One region of the Geobacillus sp. JS12 genome, then DNA from elsewhere that is predicted to be linked to it. Evidence: a T-box and tRNA genes for the amino acid it is inferred to sense, from the RefSeq annotation. Region 1 holds a T-box; the other holds one or more tRNA genes.
The links. A T-box is a leader RNA that pairs with one kind of tRNA and senses whether it is charged. The one in region 1 lies ahead of thrS (threonine--tRNA ligase), so its partner is inferred to be a tRNA-Thr.
Positions count from the first base shown of each region.

Region 2: it encodes a tRNA-Thr, which carries the amino acid that the T-box ahead of thrS (threonine--tRNA ligase) is inferred to sense. The anticodon was not compared.

Region 1 is NZ_CP014749.1:2,351,634-2,361,867, forward strand. It holds gene A0V43_RS11505 (DUF1294 domain-containing protein) at 1-203, opposite strand, end outside; gene rplT (50S ribosomal protein L20) at 261-620, opposite strand; gene rpmI (50S ribosomal protein L35) at 646-846, opposite strand; gene infC (translation initiation factor IF-3) at 860-1,381, opposite strand; ribosomal protein L20 leader region at 1,438-1,571, opposite strand; gene thrS (threonine--tRNA ligase) at 1,798-3,756, opposite strand; T-box leader at 3,816-4,046, opposite strand; gene ytxC (putative sporulation protein YtxC) at 4,092-4,967, opposite strand; gene dnaI (primosomal protein DnaI) at 5,301-6,242, opposite strand; partial or broken gene A0V43_RS11545 (replication initiation and membrane attachment family protein) at 6,254-7,638, opposite strand; gene nrdR (transcriptional regulator NrdR) at 7,744-8,205, opposite strand; gene A0V43_RS11555 (aminotransferase class IV) at 8,273-8,671, opposite strand; gene speD (adenosylmethionine decarboxylase) at 8,795-9,169, opposite strand; gene A0V43_RS11565 (glyceraldehyde-3-phosphate dehydrogenase) at 9,484-10,234, opposite strand, start outside.
Region 2 is NZ_CP014749.1:3,295,278-3,305,511, forward strand. It holds rRNA gene A0V43_RS16215 (23S ribosomal RNA) at 1-1,495, shown strand, start outside; rRNA gene rrf (5S ribosomal RNA) at 1,727-1,844, shown strand; tRNA gene A0V43_RS16225 (tRNA-Asn) at 2,001-2,075, shown strand; tRNA gene A0V43_RS16230 (tRNA-Thr) at 2,083-2,158, shown strand; tRNA gene A0V43_RS16235 (tRNA-Glu) at 2,169-2,240, shown strand; tRNA gene A0V43_RS16240 (tRNA-Gln) at 2,355-2,429, shown strand; tRNA gene A0V43_RS16245 (tRNA-Lys) at 2,855-2,930, shown strand; tRNA gene A0V43_RS16250 (tRNA-Gly) at 2,935-3,006, shown strand; tRNA gene A0V43_RS16255 (tRNA-Ala) at 3,013-3,085, shown strand; gene rocF (arginase) at 3,234-4,133, shown strand; gene sigW (RNA polymerase sigma factor SigW) at 4,334-4,897, shown strand; partial or broken gene rsiW (anti-sigma-W factor RsiW) at 4,912-5,522, shown strand; partial or broken gene cdaA (diadenylate cyclase CdaA) at 5,595-6,415, shown strand; gene A0V43_RS16275 (CdaR family protein) at 6,408-7,646, shown strand; gene glmM (phosphoglucosamine mutase) at 7,674-9,023, shown strand; gene glmS (glutamine--fructose-6-phosphate transaminase (isomerizing)) at 9,558-10,234, shown strand, end outside.

The DNA of each region.
Region 1 (10,234 bases):
GGCAAGCCATAGCGAAAAGCCCGATGGCGCGTTTTATGGCGAAACGTGTACATGCCCGCCATTGCCCCCAGAGCTCCGCCCAGCCACGCCAACAGCCAAAGCGTCCGCTCGGCGGTGCGAAAGCGGCGGCGCTTCGCCTTGTATTTGTCGACCCCCATCACGAAAAAAGCGAGAAGATTGATCGCTATCCCGTATTGTACCATATCGATCCCTTTCCTTGATAAGAAAATGGCCACCCTGATCAAGGATGGCCATCGTTGTTATTTATTCAAATTCGCTTTCGCCAAGTCGGCGAGTTGGGCGAACGCGGCTTGGTCGTTCACCGCCAAGTCGGCGAGCATTTTCCGGTTCACTTCCACGCCGGCCAGCTTCAAGCCGTGCATCAAACGGCTGTAGGACAAGCCATTTTGGCGAGCCGCTGCGTTGATGCGGACAATCCACAGTTTGCGGAAGTCGCGCTTCCGTTGTCGGCGGTCGCGATACGCATACATGAGCGATTTCATCACTTGTTGGTTCGCGACTCTATATAATGCGTGTTTCGCGCCGAAATAGCCTTTTGCGAGTTTTAACACTTTTTTGCGACGTCTGCGCGTCACTGGTCCACCTTTTACGCGTGGCATAATCGTTCCCTCCTATAGTCGGTCGTTATTTCAAGTTGTCAAGCATTTGGCGGATGCGTTTGAAATCGCCAGGCGAGACAAGCGTCGCTTTGCGGAGATGACGCTTTTGTTTTTTCGTTTTATTGGCAAACAAGTGGCTCGTGTACGCGTGGCCGCGTTTTAATTTGCCGCTGGCCGTTTTTTTGAACCGTTTCGCCGAGCCGCGGTGAGTTTTCATTTTTGGCATCGCAGGTTCCTCCTTACTTGTTGTCGTTTTTCGGTGCGAGCACTAAAAACATGTTGCGCCCGTCCATTTTCGGCGCCGTTTCGACAACGGCAATGTCGGCGCACGCTTCCGAGAAGCGGTCAAGGACGCGCTGCCCAATTTCTTTATGGGTGATCGCCCGACCTTTAAAGCGGATCGTCGCCTTCACTTTATCGCCTTTTTCCAAAAACTTGCGCGCATTGCGCAGCTTCGTGTTGAAGTCATGCTCCTCGATCGTCGGGCTGAGGCGCACCTCTTTGACGTTGATCACTTTTTGTTTTTTGCGCGCTTCTTTCTCTTTCTTCTGCTGCTCGAAGCGGAATTTGCCGTAGTCCATGATGCGGCAAACGGGCGGTTTGGCGTTCGGCGCGACAAGCACAAGATCCAAGTTGCGTCTTGCCGCAATCTCAAGCGCCTCCTGCTTCGACTTGATGCCAAGCTGTTCGCCGTTTTGGTCGATCAAGCGCACTTCACGGGCACGAATTTGTTCGTTGATAATAAAATCTTTGCTAATAATGAGCCACCTCCAAGGTTTTTTCCGACTGGCTTGTTTGCCAGCAGAGCCCCACTTCCAGCCAAAAAAAAGCGCAGATGCACAAAGCACCCGCGCAGTACGTCCTTACACTCGCATTGACGAACCGTAACAACCTGCCAACAGCCGTCTTGGCGTCGGTCAGGTGAGAAGCGGGGTGCTTCTGCTTTTGTTACAAACAAGCCATCATTCCACTTTATACACTATACCACCTTGGCGATGGCATGTCAAGGAGCGGATCTTGATAAACACAACGCCCTTTATTATAGCGGATCAACATTCAATTGGCAAGAGAAAATCTTGTTCACGCCGCCATTTCTTTGAAAAACCGCCCATGACATGGGCCATCGCCACCGTTGCTTCCTTGTGGCGCTTGAACGTTTATGTCGCCTGTCAACGGTTTATTGCGCTTTCCCTAATCTTGTCCGTTTTTCCCGCACATCGTCAGCGAGCAAGGCCATAAACTCGTCAAGCCCCATCGTCCGGCTTTCTTTTTCGCCATAGCGGCGGACGTTGACCGCTCGCTCAGACACTTCTTTATCGCCGACAACGAGCATGTACGGGATTTTTTGCATTTGCGCTTCGCGGATTTTATAGCCGATTTTTTCGTCGCGCTCGTCGACTTCGACGCGGAAGCCGCGTTCTTTCAACGTCCGCTGCACGTCATACGCGTAATCGAGGTGCGCCTCCGGCGACACGGGGATCACTTTGACTTGAACCGGGGCGAGCCATGTCGGAAACGCACCTTTATACTCCTCGATGAGGAACGCGACAAACCGCTCCATCGTCGAGACGACGCCGCGATGGATGACGACCGGACGATGCGGCTTCCCATCCTCGCCAATGTACGTCAAATCAAAGCGCTCGGGCAACAGGAAGTCAAGCTGCACCGTCGAGAGCGTCTCGTCTTTGCCAAGCGCCGTGCGCACTTGCACATCGAGCTTCGGCCCGTAAAACGCCGCTTCCCCTTCCGCTTCGTAGTAGTCGAGGCCGAGCTCGTCCATGGCTTCCCGCAGCATGCGTTGGGCTTTTTCCCACATTTCATCGTCATCGTAATATTTTTCTTTGTCATGCGGATCGCGGTAAGACAAGCGGAACGAGTATTCCTCAATGCCGAAATCCTTATAGACTTCCAAAATCAAGTTGACGACGCGCTTGAACTCGTCTTTGATTTGGTCCGGGCGCACGAAAATGTGGGCGTCGTTGAGCGTCATGCCGCGGACGCGCTGCAGGCCGGTAAGCGCTCCAGACATTTCATAGCGGTGCATCGTGCCGAGCTCGGCGATGCGGATCGGCAGCTCGCGGTAGCTGTGCAGCTTGCTTTTGTAAATCATCATATGGTGCGGGCAGTTCATCGGACGAAGCACAAGTTCTTCGTTGTCCATCTCCATCGGCGGGAACATGTTTTCTTTGTAATGGTCCCAATGGCCCGATGTCTTGTACAGCTCGACGCTGCCGAGCACCGGTGTGTAGACATGATCGTATCCGAGCGCCACTTCTTTGTCGACGATGTACCGTTCGATAATGCGGCGGATCGTCGCTCCTTTCGGCAGCCATAGCGGCAAGCCTTGTCCGACTTGTTGCGATGTCGTAAACAGCTCAAGCTCTTTGCCGAGCTTCCGGTGGTCGCGCTCTTTCGCTTCTTCAAGCAGGCGCAAATAACGATCCAAGTCTTCCTTTTTGAAAAAGGCCGTGCCGTAGATGCGCTGCAGCATTTTGTTGTTGCTGTCGCCGCGCCAGTAGGCCCCCGAGATGCTGAGCAGCTTGAACTCTTTGATTTTTCCAGTCGACGGCACGTGCACGCCGCGGCAAAGGTCGAAAAACTCGCCTTGCTCATAAATCGAAATCGGCTCGCCTTCCGGAATATCGGCGATCAACTCGAGCTTCAACTCATCGCCGATTTCTTCATACAGCCGGATGGCTTCTTCGCGGCTCACTTCTTTGCGGACGATGTCCAAATTTTCTTTGACAATCTTGCGCATTTCCGCTTCGATTTTCGGGAGGTCGTCTGGCGTCAGCTTATGCTCCATGTCGATATCATAGTAGAAGCCGTTTTCAATGACCGGACCGACGCCGAGCTTGACGTTGCCATACAGCCGCTTGATCGCCTGCGCCATTAAGTGGGCGGTGCTATGGCGCAAAATGTCAAGCGCCTCCGGCATGTCTTGGGTAATGATGACAAGCTCGCCATCTTCGTGAAGCGGCGTGCGCAAATCAACGGACCGGCCGTTCAGTTTGCCGGCGATCGCTTTTTTCTTCAGCCCCGGGCTGATCGAGGCAGCGATGTCTTCCGTCGTCGTCCCCTTCGGAAACTCCTTTTCCGCCCCATCTGGGAACGTGATGCGAATGACGTCTGGCATTGGCAATCACTCCTTTGTCATGATGATGAAAATGGAAAAATAAAAAAACTCCTCCCTCCTAAAGGGACGAGTTTTCATCGTGGTTCCACCCTTCTTCCCATGGCAACGCCTCGCCATGCCATGGCTCAACAAGAATAACGGTCGTCCACCGGCGGCAACTACTGGGCGTTGCGTTCGCTGCCGCAGCTCTGAGGGGGTAAGCGCATTTTTCGTGTTAGGAAGGTTCCAGCCGCTGCCTTCCCTCTCTGGAAACCGTAAAAATGCGCCCATGTCCTCGTCATCGCTTGTATTCATCCATATTCATGACGTCATTATAGCGAAAACAGCAGGAAAAATCAAGCTTCTCCCCCATTTCCAGCGTTGGCGGCAAACAAGCGGGAAAAATCGGCGCGGCGGCAGACGATCAGCCGTTCTTGAAACACGTTTTGCAGTGTCTGCACCATGCCGTCATCCGGATGATCGGTGTACAGCTCAATTTCCGCCGGAGCGAGCGAGACAAGCGGAGCGAGCACCGATGCATCAATATACATCGGCTGGCTGAAGACGAGATGGCGGTCGATCAACTGTCTCACTTCCGCCGCCGACAGCTCCCGCCGCTCGCTGTCGTAAAATACGAAGTGCGGCGGATCGTGCACCAAATACAGGCGCGGCCATTGCGGCGTCCGGCCAGCCAGGCAGTCGCGCAGCATTTGCACAAAATTTTGATACTCCTGCTCCAGCTTGTATTCATCAATCGCCAGCTCGACATAATGTTGGAGGCGCTCCATATACGGCTTTAACCGGAACGTAACGAACGAAGAAAACGAAAATGACAAGCCGTCGCGCAAAAAGGAGGCAAAAGCGTCGCGCAACATCACGGTGCGCGAGGCGGCAAACGCCGCGCTTTTCCGGTAATCGCGCCGCTCGCCGTCCAAAAACGAATGAGCGAGGGCCAAAATTTGCTGCTGTTCTTCGACGTCGCGGAAATAAAAAACATTGGCAATGATGGATAGCAGCAGCCGGTCTTCCATCACCTCCTGCATAAACGCCGTCATCGCTGGGATGATATGCTCCTCAAGCACACGCTTCTCCTCGCCCTGTATGTAAACCGCCACGGTTTTGTTCCCGTCATAAGCGGCATGAAACAGCGGACCGTCATCCGGTTGCCGGTGATCTAGCAGCCCAACCAATTTTTCCGCCTCGCTTGCCTCGTCAAAATGGATTTCGATCACCCGCTGTCCCCCCTTTAGCCCGAAAGGCATGCTTGGTTTATATATATGGGGACAACGGGCTGTTTAGACTAAAAAACCACAAAGCTTAGCGGCGTTCATTGTTCGAGGAGAGGGTGCTCCAAAAGGATCGGGACACCCTTTCTTATTACCGTATACAGGCATAAAACAAATATGTTGTGTTTTGTTTAAGGGAAATTACCCTTTTGGGTCAGCCCCAGTCGGCAAACGAACCGCTTGCCGACTACGGCAGAAAAGCTAGAAACAGAACCTGCTCAACTAGTTTTTATGGGTTAATCAACATGCCTGTGCAAACGGCAACGTTTCAAATCGCCTTTATATATTTTGCTCGCGGCGGTTCGGTCCAGTGATTTCAATCGGATAGGCCAAATAGCGGATTCGCTCCATAATGCGCGCCGCCTTCACCTTCTCTTCTTCGCCGCGCTGCGAATACGTCAAATGATGGGCGAGCTGCTGCATATCAAAGTTCGACGTGAAAAACGTCGGCAAGTTTTCAAACATCCGGTATTGCAAGATCGGGCCAAACACATCATCGCGCACCCAGCTTGACATCGCCTCCGCCCCAAGATCATCGAGCATCAGCACTGGCACTTTTTTGATATAATCAAGCTTTTCGTTCATCGTCTGGTCTTGAAGCGAATGTTTCATCTCACGAAACAGCTCGGGCACGTAGACGATCAGCGACGAAACGTTTCGCTTCGCCAGCTCGTTGGCGATCGCGGCGAGCAAATACGTTTTGCCCACCCCAAACGATCCGTGCAAATACAAGCCTTTCATTTTTTTCCCTGGCTCGTATTCCGCCACAAACCGCTCGGCAAATCGGATCGCTTTGATCCGCCCATCGTCATTGAGATCGACGTCAGAGAGCGAAGCACGCAAGATTTCGCGCGGCATGAACATGCTTTGAATGAGCGACTCTTGCTGTTTTCGCTCGTCATGCTGCACTTTTTTTGGGCAGCGGTCGTACTCAACGTCGATCCTTCCACCGTTGACCACCAAATTTGGATGGTACCCCGGCAGCATGTTGTTGCATCGCTCAAGGCCCGGACATTGGCGGCAATTCCCGTGCTGCTCGATGAACTCATACAGCTTCATCAAGCTGCGGTCAACCGCATCGGCCGACAATTGCCGTTCGTGCGCCCGCAAAAACGGCTGCACGTCCGGATGCTCCAAAATGTAGCGTTTCATTTGTTCGTAGCGTTGTTTAAACCGTTGATTGCCAAGCAACCGCTGCAACAGGTGGTTTACTCGTTCCATGGCTTTTCCCTCTATGATTCATCACGGTATTTTTTCAGCCGTTCCTCAAGCTCTTTGCGCGCCTGTTCGACGTCAAAATCATCATCATCCGGCTGGCTGTAATCCATGTTCAGCCAGTCCGGGACGATTTCCGTGCGCACGACTTTGCGCACCGTCCGCGTCCCTTTTTCCTTTTCGTTCGCCCAGTTTTGGTATGTTTTCGCCTCTTCTTTCGCCAGCTCCATGGCTTCCTTCACGGTTTTCACCTTTTTGCGCGCCCAATGGCTGGCGATTTTTTCTACATATTTTTTCGACAGCTTCATATTCGTCCGGAGCATGACATAATAAATGAGCACGTTGACAACTCCGGGGAGCAGCTGCTGCTGGAACATAATGTCTTCGATCAACTGCAAATCAGCCAGCGACGGCTCAGCGCCGCCTGAAATCTCTTTCAGCAGCTGGCGCGGGGAAATTGTTTCCAGCTGTTTCATTAGTTGCTCCTCTTTTGTGCGCGGTTCGATGTTTTCCATCGTCCGGTAGGCGAGCGGCTGCACTCGTTCGACGAGGCGCGGCTCGACACCGCCATGTTCGAGCTCATACCATTCGCGCGCCGCCCGGCGCAACGCGTCAATATCGATATGATAGGCCGGATCGATGACGCCAAGGACCAGTTTTTGCATCTCAAGCGGCGGAATGCCGTATAAAAACGCCAGCTTTTTAATCGCTTCCTTCACTTTCGCTGTCACCGCTCGGCGCGGCACAAGCTGCTTGGACAGGCCGGCAAAAAACAGCTCAAAGTCGAATACATCATCATCAAGCACATACGACGCCTCATCCCGCCTGATGTGATCCTTCCCTTCAAGCAGCTCGGGCCCAGCTTCTTCGCTGAGGCCGGCGACGATTTGTTCAGCGGGCACGGCCGAAAACACGTCGGAAAACGACCGCGTCACCTGGGTGAATTTCGTTTCATCAATGGACGGACGGGCAAAAAAGTTGCTCAGCTGGATAAACAAGTGGCGGCCGACTTGCCGGTGCAAAAAAACGCTCAACATCTCGTCGCGGAAAAACTGGTCTGGCGCCAGCGGCGGACGCAGCTCATAAAGAAACAGCTTCGGTTCATCCGCCTCTTTAGCGTGGACGTATGTGTTGAGCAGCCCGATTCCTTCGAGTTTCAACCGTTCGCTGTAAATGTCCGGCAGTCCGCACTGCATGAGCGCCATAAGCCGATGATGGGTTGCTTCCTGGCCGTCAAGCAGCTCAAGCTCCCCCAAAGCGTCATATAAAGCGCCAACGCCCGGCAGCCAATGAGCGGCTGGTAAAGCAGCGTCAGCACTTTACGGTCCACCTCTTGCAACACTCCACGGCTTTGCACGGTATAACGGTCGACAGCAATCAGCTCTTTCCAATGGTGTTGCATCGCTCCGACCTTCCATTTCGCCGTATTCGTTTCAAACCGGCTCTCCCCTTTCCTGCCGAAAAGACGTTGAAAAAAAGGGCTTGCCGCCTAACGCCAAAGCCCTTTTTACCGTTGCCCTTTTTTGATCAGCTCTTTCAGTTCTTCAATGAACACATTAATATCTTTAAACTGCCGATAGACGGAAGCGAAGCGGACATAGGCGACCTCATCGATGTGTGACAGGCGCTCCATCACCATTTCGCCGATCGTTTCGCTTTTCACTTCCGAGACGCCTTGATTGCGCAGTTCGCGCTCAATTTCCTGCGTCACTTTTTCAAGCTCCTCGAGCGCCACCGGCCGCTTCTCGCACGCTTTGATCAAGCCGCGCAAAATTTTCTCCCGGCTGAATTCTTCGCGCGTCCCCTCTTTTTTCACAACAATCAGCGGCGGCTCCTCGATCCGCTCAAACGTCGTAAACCGATAATGGCACTGTTCGCACTCCCGCCGGCGGCGGATCGAACGACCCTCTTCAACCGGGCGCGAGTCAAGCACGCGCGTGCCTTGATGATGGCATGAAGGACATCGCATAACATCCACTCCGTTGATCTTCTTATTTTCTATCATACCGGAATGGACGAAAGCAGACAAGATATAGTTAGCTGTTCAGTCCGGAACCGATATAGGGCAGGCGGGCGTCGAGCTTCCGATACAAATCGAGAATGACCGCCCGGCTATGCCCAAAATCAAACGGCAATAGCTTCGTCTCCGTCGTCGCGGAAAAGTCGACCGCCGTTTCAAACGGCCGCACGGAAATGACGGTAGCGACGATGAACAACTTTTTGCCGCGCCTTGTTTGCGCACAAATTTCGCCGCGCTCTTCGGAAACAGAAACGAGCTCGGCGCCAGGCAGCGACGAGAGCAGCTCCTTGACCGCATCGATGACGGCGCGGTTCGTCGCTTTGTAATAATGGCTTCTTAGCTCTTCATCTTCATGATTTTCCCGCGTTTCACAATGGTTTGTGAAGGCGTATTTGAGTGTTTTCCACATGCTCATTGCCACGTCTCCCTAGTCATTCTTTTTCTTCCATCATACCATGATGTTCGCCGCTGTTGTACCGCCGAGGGCGCAAAAAAAGGAGCGTTTCGCTTACGCTCCTTTCGGTTTATCATGATCCAATTACAGCGCCTGCGCCTTTTTCACTTCGATTGGGCGCATGCCGCGCGGAAGTTCAATCGTTTCCCGCGTTTGCGCGCCCAGCATTTCGGCAATGTAATCGGCGGCAATCGTCGGGTCTAAATGGCCGCATGTATACACATCAATGCTCGCATAGCCGTGTTCGGGAAACGTGTGAATCGTCAAATGCGATTCCGAAATAATGACGACCCCGCTTACGCCTTGCGGAGCGAATTTATGGAACGCCACTTCGCGAATCTCCGCTCCCGACTTTAACGCGGCGTCAACGAACGTTTTTTCAATAAAATCAATATCATTCAGTTTGTCAAAGTCGCATCCCCAAAGTTCCGAGATAACGTGACGACCCATCGTGTCCATGAAAAGAATCCCCCTTTAACCAATTTTCTCAAACAAATAAAAAAACAGAAGGTGAGTTGCAAAATGGCATGTATAACTACCACGGGGGAAAGTTAGTCCTAAGAGGTCCTAACCCTTTAAGTAGTCACATTACCCTTGCCGTTAAGAAGTTCACGAGACATAGTATACTTTGTTTAGGGGGTTTTTTCAACAGGCTTTTTTAATTTTTTTGCATAAAAAAGAGAAAAAGCGCCCACGCCCGCACCGTGGCCCGATCCGTTTGTGCGGATCGCAAAAGCCATAGCGCAGGCGGCGCGCTTCACATCGAACCGCTGTTACGCATTGACGCTGAGACGCTCATTCATTTTGGCCGCGACAAGATGGGCTAAATCAACGACGCGGCACGAATAGCCCCATTCATTGTCATACCAAGCGAGCACTTTCACTTTTCGCCCTTCCATCACCATCGTCGACAGGCCGTCGATAATCGCAGAATGCGGATTCGTATTGAAATCGATCGAGACAAGCGGCTCCATCGTGAAATCCAAGATGCCTTTCAATGGGCCGTTGGCAGCGCGGATCAGCGCCTCGTTCACCTCATCAACCGTCACATCGCGCTTCAAGTCGACGACCAAGTCGACGAGCGAGACGTTCGGCGTCGGGACGCGGAGCGCCATGCCATGAAGCTTCCCTTTTAAATGCGGCAGCACTAGGCCAAGCGCTTTCGCCGCTCCCGTTGTCGTCGGGATGATCGACTGCGCGCATGAGCGGGCGCGGCGCAAATCTTTATGCGGGTTGTCGATGTTTTTTTGGTCGTTCGTATACGCGTGAACCGTCGTCATCAGGCCGTTTTCAATCCCAAACGCTTCATCGAGCACTTTGACGACCGGAGCCAAACAGTTTGTCGTACACGAGGCGTTCGAAATGACGAAATGGCGGTCGATGTCAAGCATATGCTCGTTGACGCCAACAACGATCGTCACATCTTCATTTTTGCCCGGGGCGGTTAAAATGACGCGCTTCGCCCCTGCCTCAAGGTGAAGGCTCGCCTTTTCACGATCGTTGAATTTTCCGGTCGCTTCAATC
Region 2 (10,234 bases), 940 kb from region 1:
GAGATTCCTGTACCACCTTCTTCCCGTTTGAGCGATGGGGGGACGCAGGAGGATAGGGTGAGCAGGCGGCTGGAAGAGCCTGTCCAAGCCGTGAGGCTGATCTGCAGGCAAATCCGCGGATCATAAGGCCAAGCGGTGACGGCGACGGAGTGATCCGGAAGTCCCCGATTTCACACTGCCAAGAAAAGCCTCTAGCGAGGGAAGAGGTGCCCGTACCGCAAACCGACACAGGTAGGCGAGGAGAGAATCCTAAGGCGCGCGGGAGAACTCTCGTTAAGGAACTCGGCAAAATGACCCCGTAACTTCGGGAGAAGGGGTGCTCTTTGGGGTGAAGAGCCCTGAAGAGCCGCAGTGAAAAGGCCCAAGCGACTGTTTATCAAAAACACAGGTCTCTGCGAAGCCGAAAGGCGACGTATAGGGGCTGACACCTGCCCGGTGCTGGAAGGTTAAGGGGAGCGCTTAGCGGAAGCGAAGGTGCGAACCGAAGCCCCAGTAAACGGCGGCCGTAACTATAACGGTCCTAAGGTAGCGAAATTCCTTGTCGGGTAAGTTCCGACCCGCACGAAAGGTGTAACGACTTGGGCGCTGTCTCAACGAGAGACCCGGTGAAATTATACTACCTGTGAAGATGCAGGTTACCCGCGACAGGACGGAAAGACCCCGTGGAGCTTTACTGCAGCCTGATATGGAATTTTGGTATCGCTTGTACAGGATAGGTGGGAGCCTGGGAAGCCGGAGCGCCAGCTTCGGTGGAGGCGGCGGTGGGATACCACCCTGGCGGTATTGAAATTCTAACCCGCACCCCTTAGCGGGGTGGGAGACAGTGTCAGGTGGGCAGTTTGACTGGGGCGGTCGCCTCCCAAAAGGTAACGGAGGCGCCCAAAGGTTCCCTCAGAATGGTTGGAAATCATTCGGAGAGTGCAAAGGCACAAGGGAGCTTGACTGCGAGACGGACAGGTCGAGCAGGGACGAAAGTCGGGCTTAGTGATCCGGTGGTTCCGCATGGAAGGGCCATCGCTCAACGGATAAAAGCTACCCCGGGGATAACAGGCTGATCTCCCCCAAGAGTCCACATCGACGGGGAGGTTTGGCACCTCGATGTCGGCTCATCGCATCCTGGGGCTGTAGTCGGTCCCAAGGGTTGGGCTGTTCGCCCATTAAAGCGGTACGCGAGCTGGGTTCAGAACGTCGTGAGACAGTTCGGTCCCTATCCGTCGCGGGCGGAGGAAATTTGAGAGGAGCTGTCCTTAGTACGAGAGGACCGGGATGGACGCACCGCTGGTGTACCAGTTGTCCCGCCAGGGGCACCGCTGGGTAGCTATGTGCGGACGGGATAAGCGCTGAAAGCATCTAAGCGTGAAGCCCCCTCAAGATGAGATTTCCCACCGCGTTAGGCGGGTAAGATCCCTCGAAGATGACGAGGTCGATAGGTCCGAGGTGGAAGCGTGGCGACACGTGGAGCTGACGGATACTAATCGATCGAGGGCTTAACCTAGTGAGAAAAGTGAAAGCGCCGCGATTAGCTCTCGAAGCCAAATGTTCTTCACCCGCAGGGGTGCTTGCACCCCGAGGGGGAAGGTTATTTGGCAGAAGAGAGCTAGGCGCTGGAACTGGACAAAGAAAAGCGCAGGCGAGCGGCTTCTTCCAACGGTTATCTAGTTTTGAGGGAATGAAAAAGTCTTGACAACAGGTCAACTTTCCTTATAATAAGACTTGTCCATTGTTGCCTAGTGGCTATGGCGGAGGGGGAAACACCCGTTCCCATCCCGAACACGGAAGTTAAGCCCTCCAGCGCCGATGGTAGTTGGGGCCAGCGCCCCTGCAAGAGTAGGTCGCTGCTAGGCAATGTTTCATTATTCTGCAATAGTTCAGCGACGAGCTTCACATCTTCGAATTCGCTACGAGTTGCCTCGACGCATCTCGCTCCCTTGAATTAGCTGGCAGAGGAAGAGGCAACGAGCACATTGGGAAGATGTGCATGACATATAGTTATTCATCATTCCGCAATAGCTCAGCGGTAGAGCAACCGGCTGTTAACCGGTAGGTCGTAGGTTCGAATCCTACTTGCGGAGCCATTCTTACGCTTCCATAGCTCAGTAGGTAGAGCACTTCCATGGTAAGGAAGAGGTCACCGGTTCGAGCCCGGTTGGAAGCTCCATTTATTTTCCGGCCCGTTGGTCAAGTGGTTAAGACACCGCCCTTTCACGGCGGTAACACGGGTTCGAATCCCGTACGGGTCACTCCATTTCGGCCAGTCGTCCTTTCAAGGGTGATTGGCCGAAATGAAAAGTGTATACTTCCCTGATTGCTGAGATATAATAGCAATTGAATACAGCGTTTCTTTCTCATCGCGTTGGGCTATAGCCAAGCGGTAAGGCAACGGACTTTGACTCCGTGATGCGCTGGTTCGAATCCAGCTAGCCCAGCCATTATTTTTTTGTACATAAAAATGGTCATGAGCCATTAGCTCAGTGACGAGCGTTACATCGTCGAATAGGCATCGAGTTGCCCCGACGCATCTGCTTCCTTGAACAGGCTGGCAGAGGAAGGGGCAGCATACTTAGAGTCTTATCCTAACTATGAGCCATTAGCTCAGTAACGAGCGCTACATCTTCGAGTTTGCTTCGAGTTGCCTCGACGCACTTGGCATCTTTGAATCGGCTGGGAGAGGAAGAGGCAGGTAGAGCTAGGTAGTACCTAGAGTGTATACTCAACCATGAGCCATTAGCTCAGTAGGTAGAGCAACGAGCTTTGCATCATCGAGTTCGCTGCGAGTTGTCCCGACGCATCTTGCTTCCTTGAATATGCTTGTAGAGGAAGGGACATCACTATCCTAGAGTGTTATCCAACTCATGAGCCATTAGCTCAGTAGGTAGAGCATCTGACTTTTAATCAGAGGGTCGGAGGTTCGAGTCCTCCATGGCTCACCATAGCGCGGAAGTAGTTCAGTGGTAGAACACCACCTTGCCAAGGTGGGGGTCGCGGGTTCGAGTCCCGTCTTCCGCTTGGGGCGGGGCCTTAGCTCAGCTGGGAGAGCGCCTGCTTTGCACGCAGGAGGTCATCGGTTCGATCCCGATAGGCTCCATCAAGAGCAGACTGCTTGACAACCAAAAGCAGCCTGCTCTTTTTTGTTATATCGGTATAAATATTCAAAATTTTGTCAAGTTGAGTCATCCCCTTTCTTTCCTCTACAATAAAGACGTAACAGGAACCGGAAAGGAGTGGGAGACAGCATGAAGTCAATTTCAATTATCGGGGTTCCGATGGATTTAGGGCAGACACGCCGCGGCGTTGATATGGGGCCGAGCGCAATGCGTTATGCAGGCGTCATCGAACGTCTGGAACGTCTTCATTACGATATTGAAGATTTGGGAGATATTCCGATTGGAAAAGCAGAGCGGTTGCACGAGCAAGGAGATTCACGGTTGCGCAATTTGAAAGCGGTTGCGGAGGCGAATGAGAAACTCGCGGCGGCGGTTGACCAAGTCGTTCAGCGGGGGCGCTTCCCACTTGTGCTGGGCGGCGACCATAGCATCGCCATTGGCACGCTCGCCGGGGTGGCGAAACATTATGAGCGGCTTGGAGTGATCTGGTATGACGCGCACGGCGACGTCAACACCGCGGAAACGTCGCCGTCTGGAAACATTCATGGCATGCCGCTGGCGGCGAGCCTCGGGTTTGGCCATCCGGCGCTGACGCAAATCGGCGGATACAGCCCCAAAATCAAGCCGGAACATGTCGTGTTGATCGGCGTCCGTTCCCTTGATGAAGGGGAGAAGAAGTTTATTCGCGAAAAAGGAATCAAAATTTACACGATGCATGAGGTTGATCGGCTCGGAATGACAAGGGTGATGGAAGAAACGATCGCCTATTTAAAAGAACGAACGGATGGCGTTCATTTGTCGCTTGACTTGGATGGCCTTGACCCAAGCGACGCACCGGGAGTCGGAACGCCTGTCATTGGAGGATTGACATACCGCGAAAGCCATTTGGCGATGGAGATGCTGGCCGAGGCACAAATCATCACTTCAGCGGAATTTGTCGAAGTGAACCCGATCTTGGATGAGCGGAACAAAACAGCATCAGTGGCTGTAGCGCTGATGGGGTCGTTGTTTGGTGAAAAACTCATTTAATGCATGTGGGCAAAGAGGGTTGGTTGCGGGATTCACGGATATGATGATGATTTGTTCCCGCTGTTTGTGAAAGAGGGGCTGCCATTTGTTTGGCGTCCCCTCTTTTTCAGTTGTATGATACAATAAATATGTTGCATGAAACTTTTCTTGATCGAGCGCCGTAATATACGGTAAGCCGTGAGGCGGGGGTATTGTATTTTATGGATCTATTTATTAAAAAGAGAATTAAGGCGATCCAAAAAGGGGATCAAAACGCATACGCGGATCTTGTCGATTTGTATAAGGACAAGATTTACCGTCTTTGCTATCGAATGTTGGGCAATCGGCATGAGGCGGAAGATGCGGCGCAGGAGGCGTTCATCCGCGCCTACATCCATATTGATACGTACAATCCTGAAATGAAGTTTTCCACTTGGCTGTACCGAATCGCGACGAACTTGACGATCGATAAATTGCGGAAACGGAAGCCGGACGTGTATTTAGATGAAGAGGTCGGAGGCACGGACGGGTTGACGATGCAGGCTCAGCTTCCTTCCCGCGAAACATCCCCGGAGGAGGCAGTGGAAAGCCTGGAGCTGCAAGAGACGGTGCAGCGAGCGATTGAGCAGTTGCCAGAAAAGTATCGAAGCGTGATCGTGTTGAAATATATGGAAGATTTGTCGTTGCAAGAAATCAGCGAGATTTTAGGGTTGCCGGTCGGCACGGTGAAAACGCGGCTGCATCGCGGCCGCGAAGCGTTGCGCAGGCAATTGGGTCATTTATAAGAGGGTGGGAGACTATGGAATGTCCGAAAGAAATCGTGTTGCTCATGCACAGCTATTTTGATGGAGATCTCCAGCCAGAAGGAGAGCAGCAGCTGAAAGAACATTTGCGTTCGTGCGCTGCGTGCGCTGCCCATTTTCACGAGCTGAAAAAGACGGTTGCGTTCCTCCAATATGCCGCCCACGTTGCGGCGCCGCCGTCGTTTGCAGCCAAGGTTATGGAGGCGATGCCGAAAGAGAGAAAGACCGCGCGGCTGCGCCGTTTTCTGCATCATCATCCGCTGCTTACGGCTGCCTCGTTGTTTTTCGCGCTTACTTTCGGCAGCTTAGCCTCTTCATGGGGGAAAGAGGCGCGTTTTCCGTCTCAGCTGATGAACATGTCATCATCCGCGATCATACTGTCATCGTGCCGAAAGGAGAAACGGTCAAAGGAGATATTGTCGTCCGCAATGGCTCGATTCGGATTGAAGGAACGGTTGATGGGGACGTGACTGTGATCCATGGAAAGAAATATATGGCGTCCGCCGGGCAAGTGACAGGGGAAGTGGAGGAAATTAATCAAGTGTTTGAATGGATTTGGTATAATATTAAAGAAAGGTTCAATCGTGCGCTCCAATCGATTGAATGATGGCAGCCATCGTTCGATGGCTTTTTCCGTGGCCATCAACAGATTGGAATTAGAGATAAAGGAAGTGTGAAGATGTCCTTCGAAGAGCTCCCCATCGTGTCATATTTGTTAAAAGTGGTTGATATCCTTGTCGTTTGGTATGTGATTTACAAGTTGATCATGATGATTCGCGGGACGAAGGCCATTCAGTTGTTAAAAGGCATTTTTTTAATTATTTTGGTTCGTTTCGTGAGCAATTACCTCGGATTGACGACGTTGCAATGGCTGATGGATCAGGCGATCATTTGGGGATTTCTCGCGATCATCATCATTTTTCAACCAGAATTGCGGCGCGCCCTTGAGCAGCTCGGCCGCGGACGGCTGTTCACCCGCAATACGGTCAATGAAGAGGAAGAGCGGATGCGAATGGTGGAAGCCATTGTCAAAGCGACCGAGTATATGGCGAAGCGACGCATCGGCGCGCTGATTTCCATTGAGAGGGAAACCGGAATGAACGATTATGTCGAAACCGGCATTATGTTAAACGCTCATGTATCGCCGGAACTGCTCATTAATATTTTCATTCCGAACACGCCGCTTCATGATGGGGCGGTCATTATTCAAAAAAACCAAATCGCTGCGGCGGCCTGTTATTTGCCATTATCGGAAAGTCCGTTTATTTCGAAAGAGCTCGGAACACGCCATCGGGCGGCGCTCGGCATCAGCGAAGTGACGGACAGCGTCACCGTCGTCGTGTCGGAAGAGACGGGAGCAGTATCGTTGACGAAAAACGGCGAGCTGTACCGCGATTTAACGATCGATGAGTTTCGGGAGCTGTTAACGGGGAACTTGCTCCTGCGACGAAGGCGCCTGCTTCTTCCCGTTGGCAGTGGAGGGGGAAGAAACATGGATAAGTTGATGGACCATCCTTGGTTTATTCGCGTTGTCTCCTTATTGCTGGCGATTATGCTGTATATGTCGGCCAATGTCGGGGCGAAAACTGGTGAGACGCGCAACACGTTTGGCCAGGAAGATACGGAAACGTTGGTCGATATTCCGGTGGTCGCTTACTATGATGAAAACAACTTGGTCGTATCTGGCGTCCCGAAATACGTGAACGTTACGCTCCAAGGACCCGCCAGCATTGTCAAGCCGACGGCTCTACAACGAAATTTCGAGGTGTATGTCGATTTAACGGAATTGCCATTAGGGACATACACGGTGCCGATCAAATACAGGGACATCTCCGACAAGTTGAAAGTGACGATTCAGCCTTCCTCGGCCAAAGTGACGATTCGTGAAAAAGTGTCGAAACAGTTTCCGGTCGGTGTTGAATTTTTCAATCGAAACAAAATGCCGGATGGCTATTCCGTTGGAGAACCGACGGTGAAACCAGATGCCGTGACGATTACCGGGGCGAAGGAACGAATCGACGAGATTGCCTTTGTCAAAGCCATCGTCGACTTAGATGGGGCGACGGAAACGCTGACGAGAGAAGCGCGCGTTCGAGTGTACGATCGACGGGGAAATGAGTTGGATATTGAGCCAGAGCCATCGTCGGTGGAAGTAACCGTGCCGGTGAAAAGCCCGAGCAAGACGGTGCCGGTTCAAGTGCAGACAACCGGAGAGCTGCCGGATGGTGTGCATCTTGTCAGCGTCACGCCGGAGCCGGATCGGGTGACGATTTATGGACCGAAGGAAGTGTTGAATCATATTGACAAGCTGGAAGGATTGACCGTTGATTTGGACGACATTACTGATGATGCGACGGTAGAGCTCGACGTTCCGCTTCCCGATGGCGCCAAAAGCGTCAACCCAGACAAAATCAAGGTGCATATTGATGTGGAAAAAGACGTCACGCAAACGTGGAAAGACGTGCCGATCGCTGTCGTCGGCTTGCCGGATTCATACAAAGCTGAATTTGTCAAACCGCTTGAAGGCAAAATTACGGTCCGCCTTGTCGGTCCGCCCGATGTCGTCCGCGGGTTGACAAAAGACGATATTCGTTTGTATGTCGATGTCGGTGGACTTGACACCGGCGAACATCAAGTTCCCATTCAATGGAACCACCCTGAACAAGTCCAATGGCAGCCGTCGGTGGAAACGGCGATGGTCCAGATTAGCGAAAAAGCGGCTGCACAATAAACTGCATAGTAAGGAGAGAGTGAACGAATGGGCAAATATTTTGGCACTGATGGTGTACGAGGAGTCGCAAATCGTGAATTGACGCCAGAGTTGGCGTTTCAAATCGGCCGCTGCGGCGGATACGTGCTGACCAAAAGCGCTGAGCGCCCGAAAGTACTGATCGGGCGCGACACCCGCATTTCCGGCCATATGTTGGAAGGGGCCCTTGTCGCGGGGCTTTTGTCGATCGGGGCGGAAGTGATGCGCCTTGGCGTCATTTCCACGCCAGGTGTCGCCTATTTGACGAAGGCGCTTGGAGCGCAGGCCGGCATCATGATTTCTGCCTCCCACAACCCGGTGCAAGATAACGGCATTAAATTTTTCGGCCCGGACGGGTTCAAGCTGTCGGATGAGCAGGAAGCCGAGATAGAAGCGCTCATCGACAGCGCGGAGGATATGCTGCCGCGGCCGATCGGGGCTGGACTTGGACAAGTCAACGACTATTTTGAAGGCGGGCAAAAATACTTGCAGTATTTAAAACAAACGATCGATGAAGAAGACTTTTCCGGGATGAAAATTGCTCTCGACTGCGCGCACGGGGCGACGTCATCGCTGGCGACCTACCTATTTGCCGATTTGGATGCGGATGTCGTGACGATGGGGGCGTCGCCCAATGGGCTCAACATTAACGAAGGGGTCGGTTCCACCCATCCGGAAGCGTTAGCGGCGTTTGTCAAAGAAAAAGGAGCTGATGTCGGGCTCGCCTTTGACGGGGACGGCGACCGTCTCATCGCTGTCGATGAGAACGGCAACATCGTCGATGGCGACCAGATTATGTACATTTGCGCCAAATATTTAAAAGAAACCGGCCGCCTCAAGCACCAAACCGTCGTCTCGACCGTCATGAGCAACCTTGGGTTTTACAAGGCGCTGGAGGCTCAAGGGATTAAAAGTGTGCAAACAGCAGTCGGCGACCGCTATGTCGTCGAAGAAATGAAGAAGAACGGCTATAATCTCGGCGGCGAGCAGTCCGGACATATCATCTTCCTCGACTACAACACGACGGGGGACGGAATGTTGACGGCGCTCCAGCTTGTCAACATCATGAAAATCAAAGGCAAGCCGCTTTCCGAATTGGCGGGGGAAATGAAAAAATACCCGCAGCTGCTTGTGAACGTCCGGGTGGCCGATAAGGAAAAAGCAATGGAAAACGAACAAGTGAAAAACGTGATCCAGGAAGTGGAGGCAGAGATGAACGGCAACGGCCGCGTTCTTGTCCGCCCATCGGGGACTGAGCCGCTTGTGCGCATTATGGCGGAGGCCCAAACCGAGGAAGCGTGCCGCGCCTACGTTGAGCGGATCGCGGATGTTGTCCGCCGTGAAATGGGAGCGGAATAACCGATTGCTTGGACAACCACCCTATGCATAGACGGAACGTTCCCTTTCGTTTATGCATAGGGTATTTATATAAATAGTTGACGCCGCTGGGAATGTCCTGTAATATTAACGTTGTTGCCTTTTTCTTGAAAGGAGGCGATGGAAGGGCGAAGAGCGGAACATGGTAAAGTGATGGCTTGTCGCAACCGTAGGCATGGCCAACAAAGCAACAAGGTGATTGGTTGTTGCATCGGTTTTAACGATCACAAAGCGCCTGGACTAAGCGTTGGACGGAAGAACGCTTAGTTGACGAGGAGGAGGTTTATCGAGGTTTTCGGCGGATGCCTCCCGGCTGGAGCGATGACAGCCGCAAGTCCTCTCTTAAAACAAAGGGGTGACCCTTTGCACAAAGGGGAGGATGTCATCGCGCGAATATAGACAGGGAGTCTGCCGCCCGTGGATCGGCGAGACCCCGAACATGTTCTTTGACAACTGAACAGGAAAGACGGTTCTCGTTAGCGGCAGCCTCCAAGATGAAAAGGAGGAACATTTGCCATGTGCGGCATTGTTGGCTATATCGGTTATCAAGATGTGAAGGAAATTTTATTGCGCGGATTGGAAAAACTCGAGTATCGCGGCTACGATTCAGCGGGGATCGCCGTATTGAACGAAAGCGGCGTGCATGTGTTTAAGGAAAAAGGACGGATCGCCGATTTGCGCCGCATCGTCGACCCGAACGTCAACGCGACGGTCGGCATTGGCCATACACGCTGGGCGACGCACGGGGCGCCAAGCCGATTGAACGCCCACCCGCATCAAAGCGCTTCCGGCCGTTTTACGCTCGTGCATAACGGTGTCATTGAAAACTATGAAATGGTCAAGCGCGACTACTTGGCCGATGTCACATTCCAAAGCGATACGGACACGGAAGTGATCGTCCAGCTCGTGGAGAAGTTCGTCAACGACGGACTGGCAACGAAAGAGGCGTTCCGAAAAACGCTCTCGCTGCTAAAAGGATCGTACGCCATCGCCATGATCGATGCACAAGACGAAAACACGATCTATGCGGCGAAAAACAAAAGCCCGCTTCTTGTCGGATTGGGCGATGGGTTTAACGTCGTGGCGAGCGATGCGATGGCGATGCTCCAAGTGACGAATCGATTCGTCGAACTGATGGATGGGGAGCTCGTCATCGTCACGAGCGAGAACGTCACGATTCAAACGCTAAACGG